2 regions of the Geobacillus sp. FSL K6-3411 genome follow, and region 1 is predicted to be linked to the other one. Evidence: riboswitches for the same ligand, from Rfam matches in the RefSeq annotation. Region 1 holds a riboswitch; the other holds the start of a gene.
What was found. Region 1 has a riboswitch for cobalamin ahead of NSQ22_RS11975 (ABC transporter substrate-binding protein). Riboswitches for the same ligand answer to the same signal wherever they lie in the genome.
Positions count from the first base shown of each region.

Region 2: linked by a shared signal. The riboswitch ahead of NSQ22_RS09610 ((2Fe-2S) ferredoxin domain-containing protein) and the one ahead of NSQ22_RS11975 (ABC transporter substrate-binding protein) in region 1 are both predicted to bind cobalamin.

Region 1 covers NZ_CP150187.1:2,358,142-2,363,125, reverse strand. Annotated here, with positions in the region: partial or broken gene nagE (N-acetylglucosamine-specific PTS transporter subunit IIBC) at 1-312, shown strand, start outside; gene NSQ22_RS11985 (PEP phosphonomutase) at 371-1,288, shown strand; gene NSQ22_RS11980 (PH domain-containing protein) at 1,763-2,377, shown strand; cobalamin riboswitch at 2,683-2,882, shown strand; gene NSQ22_RS11975 (ABC transporter substrate-binding protein) at 3,020-3,979, shown strand; gene NSQ22_RS11970 (iron ABC transporter permease) at 3,966-4,984, shown strand, end outside.
Region 2 covers NZ_CP150187.1:1,875,901-1,880,884, reverse strand. Annotated here, with positions in the region: gene NSQ22_RS09640 (glycerophosphodiester phosphodiesterase family protein) at 1-739, opposite strand, end outside; tRNA gene NSQ22_RS09635 (tRNA-Gln) at 924-995, shown strand; gene rraA (ribonuclease E activity regulator RraA) at 1,212-1,697, shown strand; gene NSQ22_RS09625 (hypothetical protein) at 1,749-2,003, shown strand; gene NSQ22_RS09620 (retropepsin-like aspartic protease) at 1,993-2,373, shown strand; partial or broken gene NSQ22_RS09615 (hypothetical protein) at 2,313-2,531, shown strand; cobalamin riboswitch at 2,592-2,784, shown strand; gene NSQ22_RS09610 ((2Fe-2S) ferredoxin domain-containing protein) at 2,965-3,363, shown strand; gene NSQ22_RS09605 (energy-coupling factor ABC transporter permease) at 3,391-4,107, shown strand; gene NSQ22_RS09600 (energy-coupling factor ABC transporter substrate-binding protein) at 4,112-4,405, shown strand; gene NSQ22_RS09595 (CbiQ family ECF transporter T component) at 4,389-4,984, shown strand, end outside.

The sequences.
Region 1 (4,984 bases):
TCAATTTAAAAACGCCGGGACGTGAAGATGACGTAGAGGGGAGAGTTTACCGACAGCAAAGCGGCGCAGTCGGGCGTAAAATATGAAGAGCTAGCGGTAAAATATATAGAGGCATTGGGAGGAAAAGAAAACCTCACACAAATTGATAATTGTGTCACACGCTTGCGCTTAAAAGTAAAAGACATGTCAAAAGTCAACGAAGCTGAATTGAAGCGCTTAGGGGCGAAAGGGGTGCTTCGTCTCAACCAAACGGATTTGCAAGTGATCATTGGCACGGATGTCGAATTTTTAGCCAATGCGATGAGAAAATAATCAAAAGTGAAATGGACAGATCGTTCTTGTATGCGAACGTTAGGAAGGAAGAGCGCTTATGAAACGATTGTTAGATTGCAGCGCCTCCGATTTCCGCAAGATGGAAGGGAAGCAGTTGAAACAAGCGATTCAGGCGTCAGAAGGTAGAGTGATCGTTGCCGAAGTCATCGGAGAATTTGCGCCGCTTTATCCAGCGATCACCAACGCCGAACTGGCGGCGGCGTTTGGGGCGGATTTGCTGTTATTGAATTGGTTCGATGTGTTCCGTCCAGTTGTGAACGGTTTGGACGTGAATGAGCCCGATCATATGGTGGAGCGGTTAAAACAGTTGACAGGGCGCCCGGTTGGCGTCAATTTGGAACCTGTTGACCCGAACGCGAAGCAGCTCGAGGCGTTGGCGTCATTGCCAAAAGGGAGAATGGCAACGGCAGAGTCACTGCAACAAGCGAAGCGGTTAGGAGTTGACTTTATTTGTCTGACCGGAAACCCGAAAACAGGCGTGACGAATGATGAGATTGTGAAAGCCATCGAAACGGCGCGGGCTGTTTTAGGCGAAGACGCTCTAATTATTGCCGGGAAAATGCACGCAGCAGGCGTTGCCGACGAAGCGGGAAGCGGTATCGTATCGGAAAAAGTGGTGGTGCGATTTATTCGCGCTGGCGCTGACATCGTTTTGATGCCAGCTCCAGGAACCGTGCCAGGGGTAACATTAGACAAAACGGAGAAGCTTGTTCGGGTGGCGCATGAACATGGAGCGCTTGTCATGCTGACGATTGGCACAAGTCAGGAAGGAGCGGATGAGCATACGATTCGCCAAATCGCGCTTGCGAGCAAAATGGCCGGAGCGGATATGCACCATATCGGCGACGCTGGCTATCATGGCATCGCCGTTCCAGAGAACATTATGGCATATTCCATCGCTATTCGCGGCAAACGCCATACGTACATTCGCATGGCAAGATCGCCCTTGAGATAACAATTGTTTATTCTCAACAAAGAAGGTTTTTCTGTTCCCGCTGAACGGAAGTAAGGAGAGAGGCCGATACAGCCTCTTTTTTGAAGACTAAAACAAGCAAAAAGTGTTGCGGATGGCAAGGAAAATGTGACGGCTGCCGAGCAGTTGAGGACGAAACCGTCGGTTCACTCCGTTTTGGGTGATCAACGGAAACGGCTGTTGGCATGCGGAGAGAGGCCTTTATGGCGTGATCGCCCCTTTCCGCATTTACGAGTGCTAAGTTGTGGGTGATTGTTTTTTACGGGAATGAAACTTTTCTCCTTTGTGCACGTAATATTAGATGGAAGGCATTAGACGATAGCTATCTTTTGTTTGTCTGACGATGGCGGAAAGCCGCGCACACGTCCATCCAGCTCTCATTTGGCAAGACAATGTGCAGCATGCGGAAACAGAGGTGTCAATTGAAAACTAGGAAAACCGGAGAGGAGAATCGGGATGTTTGGAAAAGTCGCCGCTGATGTGCTTGGGCTGAGCGACATCGGCTCGGTCATTCAACCGAAAGATTACGACAAAGTCGATGCTGATGATTATGTGATGCATGAAGACGGAGAAAAAATTTACTTTCTTATTAAATCCAAATCAGATGAGTATTGTTTCACCAACCTTGCACTCATTCATCTAGACGGCACGAGCGCCACAAGCAAAAAGCGGACGCTGCGCCGCTATGATTACTATAAATATCCGATTTCCGATGTGTCGCTCGAGACGGCTGGGACGGTCGATTTGGATGCGGAAATCAAATTTAAAATCGGATCGCACTCCTACTCGATCGATGTTCATAAAAAACATATCGAGGAATTGAAAGATTTGTATAAATCGCTATTGGCCATTGCCACGATTTGTGAGGAAAACGAAACGAAATTCGACTATGCCCAGCGCAGTATGGAGCTTGCGGCCAACCTGTTTGCCAACATGCGTGGCGACGGCACCAACGTTGCGGCCGATTTTAAGGCGATCAATGAGTATGCGTTTCAATGGCTTACTGAAGCGAAAAAGAACTATACAGTGAAAGATTTCGGGTTTGTGTTTGACAAATATATTCAACAGTGATGAGATAAATTTTGTACAAGGAAAGGGCGCGCTCCGGAGAAGGGGCACCTTTCCTTATTTTTTTTCAAAATATGACGAAGTTCATTTCGATTAACGCACCCTCTGTTGGTGGTGCGTGATGTGCCTAGATAAATTGCGGGCATTGAATACGATGAACGGGTGCTGTATTCCGCGTGAAACATGGTGAAGGAAGCTGAGCCGTCTGGGGGAGAGGGCCGCTGATAGCCTGCCGTCAGCCACCATAAATTCATAGTTGTCAAATGTTAAACCTTGCTTTAATATAAAAAATGTCCATATCCGACAAATTCATCAACTCGCAGCAAGGTGCCGAAAAGGCTTAATAGGGAATCCGGTGGGAATCCGGAGCTGTCCCCGCAACTGTCAATGCGGACGAAATGAAATCGCCACTGTACGGATAGATGGCTTGCGCTGTTTTCCGTACGGGAAGGCTTCAGAGTAGGATGAAGCATGAGCCAGTAGACCTGCCTTGCTTGCCGCAGTTTCCGAATCTTCGGGGGGTGAGACGCGGAAACAGTCGTACAGGGCATGGTTGTGCCCATTGGCGGTCTGTTTCGCGCTCATTCCCAGATTTAGACGGAATGGGCGTTTTTATTTTTACATAGCGAAAGGGGGAACGAACTGATGAAGCGTTGGAAATGGACGGCGGCGTTGGTTGCTCTATTCCTTCTGGCCGCCGTGCTGGTCGGCTGCAGTGGTGGGACCAATAGCAACGCCCAGCCAGCGAAAAAAGAAGAGCCGAAAACGGAACAAGCGGCGTTTCCGGTGACGGTGAAAGACGGGCTGGGGGAAGAGGTAACGATCAAAGCAGAACCGCAAAAAATCGTTTCACTTATTCCAAGCAATACGGAAATTGCCTACGCGTTGGGGCTTGGTGAGAAAATTGTCGGTGTCAGCGATTTTGACAATTATCCAGACGACGTCAAAACGAAAACGAAAGTCGGCAGCATGGAATTTAACGTCGAGAAAATTATTTCCTTGAAACCGGATCTTGTTCTCGCCCATGCGTCAAGCGCCCATAACTCAAAGGACGGCCTGCAGCAATTGAAAGACGCCGGCATCACCGTGCTCGTTGTCCATAACGCCGCGTCGTTTAACGAGGTGTATGCGTCGATTGAACTCATCGGCAAAGCGACGGGGACAGCGGACAAAGCGGAACAAATCATTCACGGCATGAAGGAGAAATTGACGCAAATCAAAGAAAAAGCAAAACAAATTCCAGACGACAAGCAGGCGAATGTCTGGATTGAAGTGTCGCCGCCGCCGCAACTGTATACGACCGGCAAAGGAACGTTTATGGACGAGATGCTTCAGGTGATTTCTGCCAAAAATGTTGCCGGCAGCTTAGAAGGCTGGCCGATGGTGACCGAGGAACAAGCGGTCGCATACAAACCGGACGTCATCATCACGACATACGGGGGAGCGAAACAAGTGCTTGAGCGCGCCGCTTGGAAGGACGTGCCGGCCGTGAAAAACAAGCGGGTGTATGATGTCAACACCGACCTAGTGAGCCGGCCGGGTCCGCGTCTTGTTGAAGGAGTCGAGGAACTTGCCAAAGCCATTTACCCGGATGTGTTTAAGTAAAACGTGGATATATATTGTGGCCGCTGCTGCGGCTGTCTTTTCACTGCTCGTAGGGATATCGACCGGGTCGCTGTCGATTCCCTTTTCTTCTATTATCGGCATTCTCGCCGCCGAATGGTTCGGGATGCCGCTTCCAGCCGACATTCCGGCGGATTGGGTGCCGATTGTGATGGCGATCCGTCTGCCGCGCGTGGTGCTTGCCTTTTTGGTCGGGGCTTCCTTGGCGCTTGCCGGAGCGGCGTTTCAAGGATTGTTGAAAAACGCGCTCGCCGATCCGTATACGCTCGGCGTCTCGTCCGGTGCGTCCGTCGGGGCGGTGCTCGTTATTTTTCTCGGCTGGCAATGGCCGCTGCTCGGCACGTTTACGCTGCCGATCGTGAGCATTTTATGCGGCATGGTGACGCTTGCCGCTGTCTTGACGTTCACCCGCATGGTTGAACGGCGAATGTCGGTCGAGACGATCATTTTAGCCGGCATTATTTTCGGCGCCTTTTTCAGCGCCTTTATTTCGCTCATGATCGCCTTGACTGGAGAAGAATTGCGGCAAATCATTTCCTGGCTGATGGGGAGCGTGGCGATGCGCGGATGGAAGTATAGCGGGCTATTGTTGCCGTTTTTTCTCGTTGGTGCGGCAACACTCATCGCCAACGGCCGCGAACTGAACGCGTTCGCGTTCGGCGAGGCGGCGGCGCTTCACGTCGGCGTCGATGTCACACGCCGCAAAATCATCATTTTGACGGCGGCCGCGCTGCTCACCGGCGCGGCGGTGTCGGTGTCGGGAACGATCGGCTTTGTCGGGCTTGTCGTTCCACATATGGTTCGGCTTGTGTGCGGGCCGAACTATCGGGTGCTTTTGCCGCTGTCGCTCTTGTACGGCGGGGCGTTTCTTGTGCTTGCCGATGTGGCGGCACGGACGGTCATTGAGCCGCGCGAGCTGCCGATCGGCGTCATTACATCGCTCATCGGCGCCCCGTTGTTTGCCGCCCTATTTTTCCGAAAAACGAA
Region 2 (4,984 bases), 480 kb from region 1:
CGCGGCTATGAGCGGCATCCACCCACTCTTGATTGGCGAGTGAAAGCGGCAAGCCAACGCCATCGGCATAGACGGCGACCTGCTCTAGCAGCTCGTTCGGGCTTATACGAGCCGTCTCGCGTTCTCCAATGAGCTGAATGAGCGGAATGCCATTTGGGATGAGCGGCCTTAGCGTCTGCAAACTCTCGGGGTGAAACGATTGAAACATGATGCGGCCGCGCTGTAAATAATGGTGTTTTTGCAATAGCTGTACGACCGATTTTTCGATGCCGGGCTGCTTTAGTTCAATATACAACGGGGCGTCGATTCGTTCTGATTTCAGCGTGTGTATGATGTCCTCAAGTGTCGGGATCGATTCGCCGGCAAAGCGCTTACCAAACCAGGAGCCGGCATCAAGACGCTTCAGCTCGGCGAGTGAAAAATCGCCAACCTGCCACGGAGAACGGCGAGGGTAGACGGTTTCGGCATTCGTCGTTCGGGCGAGTGTTGCATCATGCATGGCGATGAGTTTTCCGTCTTTCGTCATGCGCACGTCAACCTCAATATAATCAGCGTGCATGCGGGCGGCAAGCCGGTAGGAGGCAAGTGTATGCTCCGGTGCATGTCCGGAAGCACCGCGATGGGCGATGATGATCGGCTCGCGGGTGACAGACGGCTGTTGTGGAGCAGCAGAGGAGGCTAAGCCTAGCGGCAACCATACCAAGAATGAGACATAAAGCCATATTCGATGCAACGTCATCCCCCCTTTCTGTTTCCAGCATACCTTATTGGAATGAAACGGTTGTGAAGACAAGATGAAGAGATGGTAAAACGTGCGGAACGTGAATGCTTATCCGTATTTTTCCACTTGATGCAAAACGATATTCGTTTTTACGTATAAAGGAAGCCACTATGCTGCATACTGTGAATGACGACAAACACGTTGGGCTATAGCCAAGTGGTAAGGCAACGGACTTTGACTCCGTGATGCGCTGGTTCGAATCCAGCTAGCCCAGCTAAATGAGCCGGCTAGGGCGGATCGGCTTTTGGCTGGCAAAAACGGTCTCTGCCATTTCGGCATGAGGCCGTTTTTTCGTATGAAAAGCAGTTTTGCGCCGTTATGTCTTGGTGATTTGAAATCAAAGAAAGGATGGCTGCTAAAAAATCATCACGACGGCAGGATTTTGACGAATGGAGGCGAATGTAAAAAAAACGAAGGGAGAGGAATGATGGTGAAAACTGCTGATTTATGCGACCAATTTCTTGACGAGTTGCAAGTATGCGAGTTGCCGTTCCAATCGTACGGCGGAAAGCGGGCGTTTTCCGGGCCGATTGCGACGGTCGATGTGTTTGAAGACAACGTCCTTGTCCGAGAAGCGCTGGAGACGGTGCCGCCGGGGACGGTGCTCGTGGTCGATGGAAAAGGCTCGCGCCGCGTCGCGCTATTAGGCGACCGGCTGGCGCAAATCGCTTGCGAGAGGGGGCTTGCTGGCGTCATCATCCACGGCTGCATCCGCGATTCAGCGGAAATTGGCGCCATGCCGATTGGCGTGATGGCGATCGGCACATGCCCGGTGAAAAGCAAAAAAGAGGGAAAAGGCTCACGCGACGTTGCGCTCGAGTTTGGCGGCGTCCGCTGGGAGCCAGGGGCGTACGTGTACGCTGATGCGGACGGCGTTGTCGTCGCCAACAAAGATTTGTTGGCGAAAAATGGTTGACGGCTGCGGTCGAGTCTCGTTCAATACAACGAACAGGTTGAGGCGATGGAGATGGAATGGCAGGAAGTGCGTTCATTGTATCCAAATCAATTTGTGAAATTACAAGTATTAAAGTCCCATTTAGAGGGAGATCAAGAAATCATTGAAGAGGTGGCTGTTATCGGAACGGTTTCGGACAAGGATGCAACTCGTGAGTTGCTGCAATCGAAAGGGAATCAGCTTGTTTATCATACTAGCCACAAGGAGATTGTTTTAAAAGTTCGGGGAGCGATTGGCCTGAGAGGGAAATTTCATTATGCAGATTGAATATCGTGAAGGCTTGCTGTTTGCATCGATCGAAATCGTTTATCAAGGAAGGTCTAAGTTGATTCATAATATGGTGATTGATACTGGTGCGGCGAAAACAGTGATTTCTCAAAATGCAGTAGAAGATATTCATTTGCGGGTAGAGCCGGGCGATCGTATTGTGGCTTATTACGGAATCGGTGGGAAAGAGTACGCGTTTACAAAAAAATTAGACTGTATTCAGCTAGATTCTTTCCAGCTAAGAGAGTATGAAATTGATTTTAGCGGGATGGACTATGAGGGGATTAACGGTTTGTTAGGATTGGATATATTGCTGGGCGCTGGATTTGTCTTAGACCTGGACAAGTTGGAGATGTATCGTTCTGGTTGAAATGGAACGCCCGCTCGAAATGCCAAAAAGAAGGAAAAGGCGCCCGCGACGTTGCGCTCGAGTTTGGCGGCGTCCGCTGGGAGCCAGGGGCGTACGTGTACGCTGATGCGGACGGCGTTGTCGTCGCCAACAAAGATTTGTCGGCAAAAAACGGTTGACGGCAACGCATTGGTTGTACTACGATGAAAACGGATGCTTGTTCCATGACAGCGCATATATGGCGGTAAGACAAACAAGGTGCCTAGCCCGCTTAGGGCTTGGGTGAAAAGGGAAGCTCGGTGAAAATCCGGCACGGTGCCCGCCACTGTGATGGGGAGCTTTGCGGCAACAAGTCACTGAAGGATGCTTCGGGAAGACGCCGCCAAGCGATGATCCTAAGTCAGGAGACCTGCCTTGTTTGGATCGGACGGATGCCTACGGGACTATAGGCAGACGTGCGGGAGAATGACGGCTTTAGGGGCCCTGTTTGGGCCGTTTACGGCTTTCGTATACATTTTTCTGCACCTCTGCTGTAGAGGTGCTTTTTCTTTTGTCGAAAAACCGTCCGTCTGCCGCATTTCATTCTACCATTCTAGCAAAAGGGGGGATTTGGTGGCGACGTGGGATTTGCGGGGAATGAAGCATCATGTGCTCATTTGCAACGGAGGGACGTGCCTCCGCCATGGCGGAGATGACGTGACAACCGCGGTGCGCGAGGAAATCGCCCGCCTTGGGCTTGACGACGCTGTCCATACAACAAGGACGCGCTGCAACGGCCGTTGCCAAGACGCATGCGTGATGATCGTCTACCCGGACGGCGTCTGGTACCGGCAGATGACGCCAGAGAAGGCGAAAGAAGTCGCGCGCGTCCATTTGGGTGAGGGTGTTCCGCTGCGGGAGTGGGCGACGTATGAGTATGAAGGGGAATTGGTGTTGACGCCGATCGGCGAGCGTGAGGCGGCAAGTGGAAAACGAAAAAACGAGCATATCGAGAAAGGAGCAAGCAGATAAATGAAAAGAACCGTTCGATGGAGCGGGATGATGGCTTTATTCGTTGTATATTTTTGGCTCACCAATGAAAACGAAGTAAATGCCATGCATATTATGGAAGGTTTTTTGCCTGTCAAATGGGCGCTGTTTTGGTGGATCCTGTTTTTGCCGTTTTTCTTGTTTGGGCTGCGCAGGCTTGTTCATGCTTCGAAGCAGCATCTCGAGCATAAGCTCCTGATGGCTTTAGCTGGTGCGTTTACGTTTGTGCTATCGGCGCTGAAAATCCCGTCGGTCACTGGCAGCAGTTCTCATCCGACCGGGATCGGGTTTGGATCCATTTTGTTTGGGCCGTGGGTGATGGTGGTGATCGGTACGATCGTCCTTCTGTTTCAAGCGTTGCTTCTTGCCCATGGAGGGGTGACAACGCTTGGAGCGAACGCGATGTCGATGGCAATCATCGGACCTTTCGTCGCCTACGGGCTGTATCAATTGTGCCGAAAAGGGGCGCTGTCAAATCGTGTTGCATTGTTTCTCGCCGCTTGCTTATCAGACTTGGCGACGTACGTCATGACTTCCCTGCAGCTCGCCTTGGCGTTTCCCGCACCTGATGGCGGAATCGTGGCCTCATTTTGGAAATTTGCGGGCATCTTCGCGATCACGCAAGTGCCGTTGGCGGTGACAGAAGGCATTGTAACGGTGATCGTCTGGAACTGGCTTGCTTCCTACCAAGCTTCTCCGCTGTTCCAAAGAGAAAAGGGGGCGTGAGGATATGAAGAAAAATGGTTTGCTCATCTTGCTCGCTGCTTTGCTCATCATCGGGCCGCTTTGGTGGGCGCGCGGATCGGAGTTCGGAGGAACAGACGACCAAGCGGAAAAAGCCATTCAAGCACTTCATCCGCAGTATCGCCCGTGGTTTGAGTCGATTTTTACCCCTCCTGGAGGCGAAGTCGAAACGCTGTTGTTCTCGTTGCAAGCCGCGCTTGGCGCCGGTGTGATCGGCTATGTCATCGGGTTGTACAAAGGACGATCGGAGCGGAAAAACAGCCATGATTCGCGAGTTTGATCGTTGGGCGTATGAAAATCGACTCCGCTCTTGGGGAGCGGAATGGAAATGGCTTATGGCCTCCGTTCTGCTTCTTATCGTCATGACCGGGGGCTGGCGCGAGCAATTGATCGTGCTTGGCGGGATGGCATACTGGATTATGGGGAGTGCAGGTGTACCGTTTTCCTTGTATGGAAAAGCAATGTTGGCCGCCTGTGCCTTCTTGGCCCCCAGCTTGCTGACGCTTGTCGTGTCGGTGTCTTTTCCGTTTCGAATTTCAATGATGGATAGCCAGTTGCAACTGGCTGCAGAGCTGGCCATTCGCTCTCTCGCCGCCTGGTCGTGCCTGTTTTTCGCCCTCATTACGACTCCGATGCCGGAGTTATTTTCCGTACTGCGAAGAATGCACCTCCCAGCTGCGCTCGTTGAACTTTGCTTTCTTATGTACCGCTTCATCTTTTTATTGGAACAGGCGGCCGCTGAGCTTATGTTGGCGTTGCGCGCCCGCAGCGGGGGGGCGCATTGGCGCCACGGTGTGATGCTGATGTATCAATTATGGATGAAAACGTGGCAATCGTATGAAGCATATAGCCGTTCACT